3 regions of the Cupriavidus sp. UME77 genome follow, and region 2 is predicted to be linked to each of the others. Evidence: predicted binding sites of a transcription regulator. Region 2 holds the regulator's gene; each other region holds the start of a gene.
The links. The regulator FNR, encoded in region 2, switches genes on or off when oxygen is low (the NO sensors DNR and NnrR bind a similar motif). The targets are predictions, from matches to a motif close to TTGATNNNNATCAA.
Positions count from the first base shown of each region.

Region 1: a site for FNR is predicted at 2,754-2,767, ahead of A9975_RS03375 (universal stress protein). Genes of this name have one in related genera too.
Region 3: a site for FNR is predicted at 1,950-1,963, ahead of A9975_RS30795 (DUF3149 domain-containing protein). Genes of this name have one in related genera too.

Region 1 covers NZ_LZZU01000007.1:50,113-54,470, reverse strand. The annotation lists gene A9975_RS03395 (cation diffusion facilitator family transporter) at 1-376, opposite strand, end outside; gene A9975_RS03390 (DUF6691 family protein) at 434-898, opposite strand; gene A9975_RS03385 (YeeE/YedE family protein) at 907-1,341, opposite strand; gene A9975_RS03380 (metalloregulator ArsR/SmtB family transcription factor) at 1,331-1,654, opposite strand; gene A9975_RS03375 (universal stress protein) at 1,787-2,638, opposite strand; gene A9975_RS03370 (cobalt-precorrin-7 (C(5))-methyltransferase) at 2,805-3,494, opposite strand; gene A9975_RS03365 (EAL domain-containing protein) at 3,737-4,358, shown strand, end outside.
Region 2 covers NZ_LZZU01000060.1:29,015-33,372, reverse strand. The annotation lists gene ccoG (cytochrome c oxidase accessory protein CcoG) at 1-777, shown strand, start outside; gene A9975_RS23885 (hypothetical protein) at 846-1,061, shown strand; gene A9975_RS23880 (hypothetical protein) at 1,064-1,309, shown strand; gene fnr (fumarate/nitrate reduction transcriptional regulator Fnr) at 1,396-2,121, opposite strand; gene A9975_RS23870 (sulfite exporter TauE/SafE family protein) at 2,420-3,184, shown strand; gene scpB (SMC-Scp complex subunit ScpB) at 3,776-4,358, shown strand, end outside.
Region 3 covers NZ_LZZU01000080.1:12,008-16,365, forward strand. The annotation lists gene A9975_RS30790 (helicase HerA-like C-terminal domain-containing protein) at 42-1,595, shown strand; gene A9975_RS30795 (DUF3149 domain-containing protein) at 1,724-1,870, opposite strand; gene upp (uracil phosphoribosyltransferase) at 2,064-2,714, opposite strand; gene A9975_RS30805 (tripartite tricarboxylate transporter substrate binding protein) at 2,829-3,767, opposite strand; gene A9975_RS30810 (acyltransferase) at 3,993-4,358, opposite strand, start outside.

The sequences.
Region 1 (4,358 bases), on a different contig from region 2:
CCGGCTGGATCAACTCGGGATGCTCCAGCTTTTGCACGGCCGACCACAGCATGCCGACGCCGACCGCAAGCAGCAGCAGGCCGATCGCCAGCGAGGCGGCGGTCTCGAAACGCTGGTGGCCGTATTGGTGGTCGGCATCCGCGCCCTTGCGGCTATGGTGGCTGGCAAACAGCACCACAAAGTCCGAGACCAGGTCGGAGAGCGAGTGAATGGCATCCGCGATCAACGCCTGGGAGCCAGCCACCACGCCGGCCACCAGCTGCATGCAGGTCAGCAGGATATTCACGGCCACGCTCACCCAGGTGCTGCGCCGCGCCGCCTGGGCTCTGGCGGGCGTTTCTACTTCGGCCTCGTCGATGACCTCATCAGTTCGCATCGATGGATGACTCCTGTTGTCCGGTTAATGTCCGGTTCATGTCCGTTTAATGCCCAGTTAATGCCCAGTTAATGCCTTGCCGGCCAAAGCGCGGCCGCGCCCCAGCCATTCTAGCCACTCGAACAGCGCCATGCCGGCCAGCATGGCCAGCACAAAGACTGCGCCTTGCCATGCGCCCGCGCCCAGCAGTACCAGCGCGGGCCCCGGGCAGATCCCCGCCAGCCCCCAGCCCACGCCGAACAACAGGCTACCGCCAAGCAGGCGCCGGTCAATCCGGCGCGACGCCGGCAGTTGCATAGGCAAGCCCAGCAACGAGATGGCACGCCGCCGGGCGATGCCGAACGCCACCACGCCCACCGCGATGGCGCCGCCCATCACCAGCGCCAGCGAGGGATCCCAGCGCCCGGCAAGGTCAAGGAATCCGAGCACCTTGTCCGGATTGGCCATGCCGGCCAGGATCAGCCCGAGGCCAAACACCAGGCCAGAGGCCAGCGAGATCAACAAGGAAGAAAGGCGGTTCATATCGCTCCTCATGCTCCGAGCAGATGCCGTGCGACAAAGACAGTCGCAAAACCGGCCGCCATGAAGGCCGCGGTGGCCGCCAGCGAGCGTGGCGAGAGCCGCGACAGCCCGCAAACGCCATGCCCGCTGGTGCAGCCAGCGCCGTAGCGCGTGCCCAATCCCACCAGCAAGCCGGCCACGGCCAGCAGGCCGGCGCCGGCATGGACCCGGATCTGCGGCAGTGCGCCGAACAGGCGCCAGAGCAGCGGCGCCGCCAGCAGGCCAAGCACAAAGGCGATACGCCAGCCCGCTTCCGCGCGCGTTGGCCGCAGCAAGCCACCAACGATGCCGCTGATGCCCGCGATGCGCCCGTTGAGCAGCACGAGCGCGGCGGCGGCCAGGCCAATCAGCAAGCCCCCGCCCAGCGCGGACCAGGGCGTGAAGTGTGTCCAGTCAATGATCATGGCCAGTGGCTCCTTCATTCAGTGGGGCAATTTCAGCGGGGCAATACAAGGCGTAGAGCGTTTCGAGCACGGCCAGCACCCGCGCATCGGCAACCGCGTAAAAAATCCGCTTGCCATCGCGCCGCGTGTTGACCAGCCCTTCCGCGCGCAGCACACCGAGTTGCTGCGACAAGGTGGGTTGGTGGATGCCGAGCAGCGCTTCGAGTTCGCCCACCGACATCTCGCCCTGGCTGAGCTGGCAAAGCAGCAGCAGCCTGTCTTCATTGGCGAGGGCGCGCAGCATGGCGGTGGCGTCGCCCGCGGCGGCGCGCATCGTGTCCAGGCTCAGGGAGGGAGAAGCCGCTTGCATGGGTTCGGCAAAGGCCGGGCGAGACCCCGGCCTGCTAATCAATATACGGCTGAATATTATATCAAAAAGTATATTGATGCCAGCCGAAACCGGCCTTCAATGCGACATCAACACCGGAATGCCGGCGTGGCGCATCAGGGTGCGGGTGGTGCCGCCAGTGACCAGTTCACGCAACCGGGCGTGCCCATAGCCACCCGCCACCAGCAGGTCGGCCCGCAAGTGCGCCACCGCCTCCAGCAGCAACTGGCCGACCCCGTGGCTGCCTTGCACGGCGTGCATGACGCTGGTAACGCCCTGGCGCGCCAGGTGATCGCGCAGGCCGGCGTGCGCACCGGGCACATCGGGCATGCCGTGGGTCGCCGAGCCGTCATGCGTGCTGGACGCCGACACGACGGTGACACGCTTGGCCAGGCGCAGCAGGGGCATCGCATCGGCCACGGCCCGTGCAGCTTCCCGCCCACCATCCCATGCGATGGCAACATGCTCGCAGGGCAGATGCCGCACGCCCGGCGGCACCAGCAGCACCGGGCGGCCGGTGTTGAGCAACACATATTCCGGGGTCTGTGCCACCAGCACGGGAATGGACTCCGGTCCGGGCAAGCGGGCCAGGACAACCACGTCCGCCACCCGCCCTTGCTGGACCAGCGCCCAGCCCACGTCATCCTCGATGACCCGGTGGGTGAAGCCCACGCCGGGCGCCGCTTCGCTCATGGCCCGATGAAATGCGGCGCTGGCTTCGGCGCCTTGCGCCAGCAACTGGCGCCGGGCCAGTTCCGCGTAGTATCCCGCCTCGTCGCCCGCGCCCCGGAACGGCTCCAGCCGCATGCCGGTGGCCGTCACCCCGATCACATGGCCGGCCGAGCGCTGCGCCAGTTCCGCCGCCAGGTTGACGCGATCCGCACAGCCGGGGTCGGCACCGAGTTCGACCAGCACGGTCTTGAAATCCATGATGTTTTCCCTCCGATCTGGAGCCCCCTGCACACGGTTGCAGGCGTTTCTCCGACTATCCGAAAATGGACTCTACTCCGTGCGCGGGGCAGCGCAAGCGGGCAATGCGGGCGAATTGCGGCAGATCAACGCCGAGACCCTGCCGGGGCGCGGCCGGCGCGCGGGGCTACGCAAGCGGCGGCGGCTCGATCTGGCTGGCCATTGGCGCCAGCGCACGGATCAGCATGATGCTCATATCGGTGAACGCCAGCGTGCAACTGGCCAGCGTGCCACGCCAGTCCGCATCGGCCAGCGTCAGATTCTCCCAGACCTCGACCGGATGCTCGGGCGGCACGCCCTGCGCCACCAGCCAGGCGGCGATATCGCTGGGCATGAAATCCCACGGGCGCGGAATCACAATGGCGTTGCGCTGGTCCGCCAGCACGTGCACCAGATGGCGCTTGAACGGCTCCAGCTCTCCGCGCCGGTGAAAAGTCAGGAAGGTGGTCTCGTCAAAGCAAACCTTGCCGCGCGCGGCCAGCACCTGGGCCGAAGAGATGCCCGGCACGGTATCCACCGGATGGCCGCATGCCCGCTCGACCCGCTCCAGGTACTGGAAACCGCTGAAATGCATGTCGCCCATGAACAGCACCACGCAGCGCCGGCCGCCATGGTGCTCGGCGGCAACCCAGGCGAGCCGCTCCACCTGGTCCTGGTATCCCATGGTGACCACCTGGGCCGCCGGCGGCACCAGAGGGCGGACGGCGTCGATGACCGTGTCGAAGCCGGCCACGATGTCGGCGCCACGGATCAGTTCCGCCACGCCATGGGTCAGGAAGTCGAGGTGCCCGGGGCCAACGCCAGCGCAGATGATCATGAAGAATCCCGGCATCGATCGATGCAAAAGGGGACGGCGCGCGCATCGCCCCGTCAAGACAGGGCGCAATTATGCCAAGCCATCGGAGCGCGAGGCCTGCGCCGAGAAACGCCTGGCGCAAAAAAAGTACTTCAGGATCCGCAACTGGATGCCGATACCTGCTTCAGAGCCGAGTCAATGTCCCGCGAGCCCCACCCGGGCAAGGCAGGCATCCTCGGTCGTTAGCGACGTTTACCTCACTCATGCCAGATAGAGACAAAGCGCTCAGCATAGCCGACCCCCATCAGTTGTTCCGCAATTCGCTCGAGCAAGCCACCGATGCCGTCTTCATTCTGAACACGGACAACAAGGTGATCTTCCTGAACGCTGCTGCGGAGGCACTCTATGGCGCATCCCGTACGCAAGTCTTCGGCATGAACGTGGAGGCGCTCGTGCAAAAGCTGCCGGATACCGACGCACAGCGTGCCCAGCCCTTGCCCGCCGTCCAGATCCTGAGGCCGGATGGCGAACTTCGCTTTGGCCATGTCGCGGAATCCAGCACCCGCCTGGGAGACGTGACACTGCGCACGTTGCTGGTAAAGGTGGCCAACCACCCGGATGCCAGCCGCGACGATCACCCGTTGCTATCGGTCATTGCCGACGAGATCGACAGTGCCGTGCTGGTGGTCGATGCTGACTGGCACATCGTGTACGCCAACGCCGGGCTCACACGCATGCTGGGCTACAAGCCCTGCGAGCTCAGGGGCAAGACCCCGCGCGAGATACTGGCCGGCGAGTTCACCGATCCCGGCGTGATGCAGCGCCTGCATGCCCAGCGCTCATCCCCGGGCGGCGAGCGCCACGAGGCCCTGGTGTATGCGCGCG
Region 2 (4,358 bases):
GCGCGCTTCCAGAGCGTGATGGTGGATCGCGACACCTATGTGGTCACCTATGACGTGGGCCGCGGCGAGCCGCGCGGCAGCCGCTCGCGCAAGGCGGACCACAAGGCCGCCGGGCTGGGCTCGTGCGTGAATTGCAGCATCTGCGTGCAGGTCTGTCCTACTGGCATCGATATCCGCGATGGCCTGCAGTACGACTGCATTGGCTGCGGCGCCTGTATCGACGCCTGCAACCAGGTCATGGACAAGATGGCTTACCCGCGCGGGCTGATCCGCTATACGTCCGAGAACGCCATGCGCAGCGCGCTCTCCGAGAGCGTGGCGCGCAAGCGCCTGGTGCGGCCACGCACGGTGATCTACTCGGTGATCTGGCTGGCGCTGGTCGCCGGCTTCATGGCCTCGCTGGCCATGCGTACGCCGCTCAAGGTCGATATCATCCGCGACCGCGGCGCGCTGGGGCGGGAAGTGGAAGGGCGCTGGATCGAGAACGTGTATCGGCTGCAACTGATCAACACGACAGAGGCGCCAATGCGCGTCGCCGTCAGCGCGGGCAGCGATGAGCTCAAGGGCCTGGCCGTGGAATATGATCACGCTGCCGGCAACCTGGAGCCCACGTCCAATCGCCTGATTCCCATCCGGGTGCGCGTGCCGATCGAGTCCGCGGCGCAGGGCACGCACAAGATCGAGGTCACGGTGACCGCGGTGCCCGACGAGGGCGCGGGGGCGCATGGCGCGGAGATTCGACAGAGCACCAGCTTTATCGTGCCGCGCAATCTATGAGGCGGCGGGGGACGCTGGATACACCAATCCGTACGCTACATACGCGATCTAGAACTAGAGGAGGCCAGATGACGCAGCAAAGCAATCCCTGGTGGAAGGAGCCATGGCCGTGGCTGCTGATGAGTGGGCCGTTCGTTGCCATGGTGGCCTGCGGGGTCACGATCTGGCTGGCCATGACCCACCCGGATCCGCCCATTGAGGAAGGGGTCGCTCGCCACGGCCTGGTGGTCGAGAAGGCGGGCAGCGCGCGCCAGGCAGCGCCGGTCGCGGCGCAAGCGAGGTGATCATGAGACTACGCTGGCTGATGTGGGTGCTGTGGCCCGCTTTCCTGGTCGCCGGGCTGACGACCGCGCTGGTATTCTCCATGGTCGATCCCGGTGACCTGCGCTTCTTCGGCCAGCCGGTCGAGGCATCGCGGGAGGCGGTCTACACCGTGGGCTTCCTGATCGCGTGGGTGCTGTGCTCGCTGTCGAGCGGCTTGACGCTGTACACCATGCCCACGCGGCTGGCGGACACGGACGAGCTGGAGTGATTGTGATGCGCGCCTTGCCGGTTCAGGCCAGCAGGCGCGGCATCGCGGCGATCCGCCGCGGGCGAGGGCGGCGCGCGACGAGCGCGTCAGCAGGACTTGTTGACGATCTGCTTGATCCCCACCATGTCGACCAGCTTGACGTGGCGCTGGCGAATCTGGATCAGGCCGGCTTCCGCAAAGCGCGAGAACAGGCGGCTGACAGTTTCGAGCTTGAGCCCCAGGTAGCTGCCGATTTCCTCGCGGCTCATGCGCAGCACAAATTCGGAGGCCGAATAGCCGCGCGCGGACAAGCGCTCGGACAGGTTGATCAGGAAAGCGGCAAGCCGCTCCTCGGCGCGCATCGATCCGAGCGTGATCAACATGACCTGGTCCTGCGAGATCTCCTTGCTCATCAGGCGCATGAACTGATGCTGCAGGGAAGGCAGGACGTTGGACAGCGTCTGGAGATCGCCAAAGCGCACCACGCAGACTTCGGTATCTTCCAGCGCGGTGGCGTCCGACGCGTGCTGCATCTCGCCAAGGCCGTCGAGGCCGACGACTTCGCCGGGAAGGTGGAAGCCCGTGATCTGCGAGCGGCCGTCTTCCATTGTCAGGTGGGTCTTGAGCGTGCCGAAGCGGATCGCGTAGACGGCGGTGAGAGGGTCGCCGAGGCGGTACAGGGTTTCGCCCTTGCGTACGCGCACCCGGTCCTGGACCAGCGTATCCATCTTTTCGAGGTCCTGCTGCGACATGCCGACGGGCAGGCAGAGCTGGCCGAGCGAGCAAGTGGAGCAGCGGGGCGACATCTCGGTAATGGGAATGGTGGTGAGCAATTGGGGCCTGTCGGTTTAGCGCAGTCAATCAAGCGCGATGTGGCAGGCGCATTGAGTTGAGAGCTTGACGTTGAGAGTCGTCGGTTGGAAGCGCTATCCACATCGGCCTGGCGCGCGGGTCTTGCGGCAGTGCGCTATCTGTGCAGCGCGGCTTGCCGTGCCCGTCGTCATGTTTTGCGAGCGCGCTGATGTACGCGGGCGCCAAGCTTCATGTTGATAGCGCCTCTTGGAGCTGCGGGGGCGCGTTCTCCGCATTTTACCGCGCCGGACGTTGCGATTGTGTGATTGGGAGGAGAAGTTGACCATAGGCGTGCTTATCAGCGTATTTACCCTGGCTTTGCTGGGCGGCGTGCACTGCGCCGCCATGTGCGGCGGGATCGCGCTGGCGGCGGAGCAGGGCGGCGTTGCGCGCGTGCCTGCCACGGTGCTCCGGCGTCCCGGCCATTGGTTGCTGGAACTGCTTGTCATGCATGCCGGGCGGCTGAGCATGTATGCGGTGCTGGGAGGCTTGCTGGGCGCCCTTGGCGCTGGCGTCTGGAAGGCACAGTACCTGCCGCTGCAGCGCTGGTTGTTCGGGATCGGCAGTGTGATGCTGGCATTGTCGGGCTTGTGGATGTTGCGCGGGCGCACCACGGGTACGGGTTGGCTGGAGCGGCTCGCCGCCCGGGGCGCGGGTGGATTGCTGCGCGGCCTTGGCGCTATCGGGGCGCGCTTGCCAGCTGTGGCTCGGGCGCATGGGCAGGGCCGCTTGCTGCGCCGCTACGGCATGGGGCTAGCCTGGGGGCTGGTCCCGTGCGGCATGGTGTACGGTGCTCTTGCCATGGCGTTGCTGGCCGGCAATGCCCCGTCGGGCGCGCTGGTGATGGCCGTGTTTGGCCTGGGCACCCTGCCGAACCTGCTGGTGATCTCGGGCCTGTCCGGCTATCTCAGGCAGCTTTCGCGGCGCCCGGCGTTGCGCGCTGGCGCTGGCCTTGCGGTGGTGGCCTTTGGCTTGGCCGGGGTGGCGCGCGCGCTGCTTTTACCTGAGACGCTTGCCGCGCATGGATTCTGCCTGGTCTTCTGAAGCGCTGTTTCGTGGTGTATCTGTCACTTCCTCGCTGAGGTAGCTGTGCGAATCGGTTGCAGGTTTGCCAGGGAATGCCATACAATCGCAAGAACAGCGATATCGCGCAGCGTATTTCATCGTGGCATCGTCAGGTAGCATCCGCTGCTCAGGGATGCATGCCAGGAACACCCAGGCAGGCATCAGCGCCAGGGACCGTTCCCCATCCGCCGTCCGGTTCAAAAGATTCGGTTCAAAAGACCAGCCACGGCAGGGCGGGGTGAAATAGGCCAGCAGGCCCGATATCCGTATTTTCTTGCACCCGGTGCGTTCGATGATAAACGCCGCGCCGGACAGGTCCGCCACATCAGGGGGAAGGCGCGACGCAAGGGCTCCGTCGACTGGCAGTTAAAGCCGGTGGCCGGGCGATCTCCTGCCGGTCAGGTCCGGCACCCGATGCAATAAAAGAAGGCGCACGGCTGGCATGCATCAAGCATGCGGTTGGCTGCGCGGCCAGATGGCGGTGGCAATCCCTACCGCTGAACCCGCAATCTCCAGTGCGCCCGGGATCAACCGGGGCGCAGGTGCAAAGACAGGCTGCACGCAATCAACATGAATACCCAAGAGGCGAAGATCGTCCTCGAGACCGCGCTGATCTGCGCGCAGGAACCCTTGCGCGTCAATGACTTGCGCCGGCTGTTTGCCGACGACGTCGGTGCCGACACCATTCGCGTGCTGCTGGAAGAGCTGCGCCGCGACTGGGAGCAACGCGGCGTGGAACTCGTGGCACTGGCCAGTGGCTGGCGTTTCCAGAGCCGCCCTGTCATGCGCGAGTACCTGGATCGGCTGAATCCAGAAAAGCCGCCCAAGTACTCCCGCGCCGTGATGGAGACGCTGGCGATCATCGCCTACCGGCAACCGGTCACGCGGGGCGATATCGAGGAAATCCGCGGTGTCGCGGTCAGCACCGAAGTCGTGAAGAAGCTCGAGGACCGCAGCTGGATCGAGGTGATCGGCCACCGTGACGTGCCCGGGCGGCCTGCGCTTTATGCCACCACCAAGAACTTCCTTGATGACCTCGGCCTGCGCACGCTCGATGAATTGCCGCCGCTGGAAGACATCCAGGCCCAGGCGCAGGTCGCAATGCTGAATCAGGAGCCGATCGACTTCGAGGCGCTGGGCACGGTGCCGGCGG
Region 3 (4,358 bases), on a different contig from region 2:
TCGCGGCGAAAGCGCCGCGCGGCTTGCCAACCAGAGAGACCATGGCCGAACCCATCATCATCGCCAAGAACGCCGAGCTGGAACTTGCCCTGCTGCCCGAGATGGGCAACCGGCACGGCCTGATCACCGGCGCCACTGGCACCGGCAAGACCGTGACCCTGCAAAGCCTGGCCCAGGGCTTCTCCCGGCTGGGCGTGCCGGTTTTCATGGCCGACGTCAAAGGTGACCTGACCGGCATTTCCCAGCCGGGCAAGCTCTCCGACAAGCTCAAGGCCCGCCTGGCCGAGCTCGGCCTGCCCGAGCCGGTATGGGGCGCCTGCCCCACCACCCTGTGGGATGTGTTCGGGCAAAAGGGCCATCCCGTGCGCGCCACGGTCTCCCATATGGGGCCGCTGCTGCTGTCGCGCATGCTGGAACTCAACGACACCCAGCAAGGCGTGCTCAACCTGGTTTTCCGCATCGCCGACGCCAACGGGCTGCTGCTGCTCGACGCCAAGGACCTGCGCGCCATGCTGCAGTATGTGGGCGACAACGCCGGGCAGTTCACCACCGAATACGGCAATATCTCCGCGGCCTCGATCGGGGCCATCCAGCGCGGGCTGATGGCGCTGGAGTCGCAAGGCGCCGACGTGTTCTTCGGCGAACCCATGCTCAACCTGGACGACTTCATCCAGACCGAGAACGGGCAGGGCGTGGTGAATATCCTGGCCGCCGACAAGCTGCTGAATTCGCCCAAGCTCTACGCCACTTTCCTGCTCTGGCTGTTGTCGGAGCTGTTCGAGAAACTGCCCGAGGCGGGGGATCTTGACAAGCCCAAGCTGGTGTTCTTTTTCGACGAGGCGCACCTGCTGTTCAACGACGCGCCCAAGGCCCTGCTCGACAAGATCGAGCAGGTGGTGCGGCTGATCCGCTCCAAGGGCGTTGGCGTGTATTTCGTTACGCAGAATCCTGTCGACATCCCCGATACCGTGCTGGGCCAACTCGGCAACCGCGTGCAGCACGCGCTGCGCGCCTTCACGCCGCGTGACCAGAAAGCCGTCAAGGTGGCGGCCACCACCATGCGGGCCAAGCCGGGGCTGGACCTGGAGAAGGCCATCGGGGAACTCGGCGTGGGCGAGGCGCTGGTTTCATTGCTGGACGCCAAGGGCATCCCCGGCATCACGGAGCGCGCCTGGGTGCTGGCGCCCGGCAGCCGGATCGGCCCGATCACCGACGACGAGCGCAAACAGTTGCTGGCGAACTCGCTGGTGGCTGGCACCTATGAGCAGACCATCGATCGCGAGTCGGCCTACGAGAAGCTCAAGGGCCGTGCCGCCGTGCCTGGGTCTGCTCCCACCGCTGGCGGCAGCGGCGCACCCGCGCCCGTGCCCACGGCCGGCCAGCCGGAAGCCCCGGCCGCACAGGGCGGCGGCTGGCTGGACCAGGCGGGCGAGATCTTCGGCGGGCTGACCAAGGGCACGGGCAAGACCGGGCGCGGCGACTCCATCCTGGAGTCGATGGCCAAGTCGGCCGCGCGCACGGTAGGCTCGCAGGTCGGGCGCGAGCTGATTCGCGGCGTGCTGGGCAGCTTGCTGGGCTCGGGCAAGAAGAAGTAGGCGGCGGCGCCCCTGGGCCACGCCGGTGTGCCACGCCCGGCGAGACGGGCGGGCGCGGCGCATAGCCACAGCACGGTATCGGCCAGCCGGTCCGTCTGCGATAACGCGCCGCGGGCGGGACTTGCCTCTTAGCGGCGTTGCGCCGCTGCCTCGTCTTCCCGCATCTTGCGCAGGAACAGCCGGGTGAAGAACCAGCCCATGCCGATGATGAAGGCGATGACGGCCAGGCTCATCAGCCCGGTGGGGGTCGAAAACAGGATCTTCAAGGCTGCCATGTGGGTCTCCCAGGTCAGGTGAGGCACACCGTCCGGTGTGCCTCTGCCGACAGTCTAGGGAGGGCTGGGGCCGGGGAGATTGAGGCCGGTCAAGCCGGGCGCAGACAGCGTCCGCATTGATCCCGTATTGGTCCCGTGTTGGTCCCGCATTGGGCCCGGAGCGTGGGACCGGACCCTGGCAGGCGGTGAAAACTCAGTTCTTGGTGCCGAACAGCCGGTCGCCCGCGTCGCCGAGGCCGGGGATGATGTAGGCGTGCTCGTCCAGGTGGCTGTCCAGGGAGGCGACGAACAGTTTCACGCCGGGATGTGCCTTCTGGAATACTTCGACGCCTTCCGGCGCTGCCACCAGCGCCACGAACGTAATCGCATCGTCCTTGACACCGCGGCGCTTGAGCACGTCCACCGCATGCGCGGCGGAGTAGCCGGTGGCGACCATCGGGTCGCACAGGATAAAGCTGCGGTCTTCCACGTCGGGCAGGCGCACCAGGTATTCCACCGGGCGGTGCTGGTCGTCGCGGTAGACGCCGATATGGCCGATGCGGGCCGAGGGAATCAGCTCGACCAGGCCGTCGCTCATGCCCACGCCGGCGCGCAGCACCGGCACGATGGTGAGTTTCTTGCCGGCGATCACCGGCGCGTCCAGCTCCACCAAGGGTGTCTCGATGCGGCGCGTGGTCAGCGGCAGGTCGCGCGTGATTTCATAGCCCATCAGCAGCGTGATCTCCCGCAGCAGCTCGCGGAACGTGCGCGTGGAGGTGTCCTTGTCGCGCATATGGGAGAGCTTGTGCTGGATCAGCGGGTGATCGAGGATGTACAGCTTGGGGAAACGCGGATCTTGCTTCATGGCGGGTAGTCGGCGGGAGTGGGCGCGGGGGCCCGTTGCAGCCGGATTGTAATGGATGCGGAGCCGCGCGCCCCCGGCGATCCTCCCGCCGCAAGCGCGCAGCCCCGCCCGCGCTCAATCCACCGTGATGCTGGCGCTCTTGGCGACCTTGCCGAATTTCTCGTACTCGGACAGCGTCAGCGACTGCAGGTCAGCCGCGCTCGAGCCCTTGGGGTTGAAGCCTGCCTGCCCGAGCTTGTCCTTCACGTCCGCATTGCCCAGCGCCGCGCTGAAGGCGGCATTGAGTGCCTGCACCACCGGCGCGGGCAGCCCTGCCGGGCCGTACACGCCGAACCACGGCTCGACGGCGTAGCCTGCCAGGCCAGCCTCGGCCAGCGTAGGCACGTTCGGCAGCGCTGGCGAGCGGCTCTTGCCGGCCACCGCCAGCGCGCGCAGCTTGCCGCCCTGGATGTGCGGCAGCGAGGCGGGCAGGTTGTCGAACATCACCTGCACGTGGCCGCCCAGCATGTCGTTGATGGCTGGGCTGCTGCCTTTGTATGGCACATGGGTCAGGCCGGTTTGCGTCATCTGCGAGAACATCGCGCCCGCCAGGTGCATGGACGTGCCGGTGCCCGCGGTGGCGTAGGTCAGGCCGGGATGGGCCTTGGCGTAGCTGACCAGCTCGGCCACATTCTTCACCGGCAGGCTGTTGCTGACTTCCAGCACGATGGTCGAGGTGCCAAGCAGGCTGACCGCGGTGAAATCCTTGCGCGGGTCGAACGGCACGTGCTTGTAGATATGCGGGTTCAATGCATTGGTCGAGATGGCGCCGAAGCCGATGGTGTAGCCGTCCGGCGCGGCCTTGGCGACCGCCTCCATGCCAATATTGCCGCCAGCGCCTGGGCGGTTCTCCACGACCACGGGCTGGCCGAGTTTCTCCGCCACCTTCTGGCCGACCGTGCGCGCCACGAGGTCGGTGGTGCCGCCAGCAGCGTAAGGCACGATGAAGCGGATTGGCTTGACGGGGTAGTCGGCCGCGCTGGCGGCCGAGGGCAGCCAGGCGCTTGCGAGCATGGCAGTCGCCGCAGCGATCAGCAGCGGGCGGGCGGCGGTTTGCTTCTTGACTGGAACGGGAATGCGCGAGGAAAGATTGGTGAGGGGTGCTGCCGTCATGAATGCTCCTGGTTTTTCTTATGCGGCGTGCGTTTGACGCGCCGACCGGCGAGCTTACGGCAGTTTCAGGCTGGCTGCCAGGGTTGCCAGCCAGGCAGGCTGGCTAGCCAGGCAACAGCGTGGCGGCTAGATATTCTGCCCGCGCTGGGCCGCCGGCAGCGCCGCGCGCCCGAGCAGGCCGCGCACGCGCTGGGTATTGCGCTCGAACACCCAGTAGACGGCAAAGGCATAGGCATAGCAGCCCAGCAGGATCAGTGCGGCCAGGCCCAGGCTGGCTGCGCTGACAGGCAGGCGGACCTTGACCAGGGCCGCGGCGATGAACAGGGCCAGCGGGAAATGCGTCAGGTAGAGCGAGTACGAAAACCCGGACGCCAACGTAGCCAGGCGCGACAAGCCAGCGTGGCCGATGCGGATGCGAGTCGACAGCACAGTCAGCAACAGCACGAAGAAGCCCAGCGCGACAGCGGCATCGGCGTACGGCTTGTGCTTGGT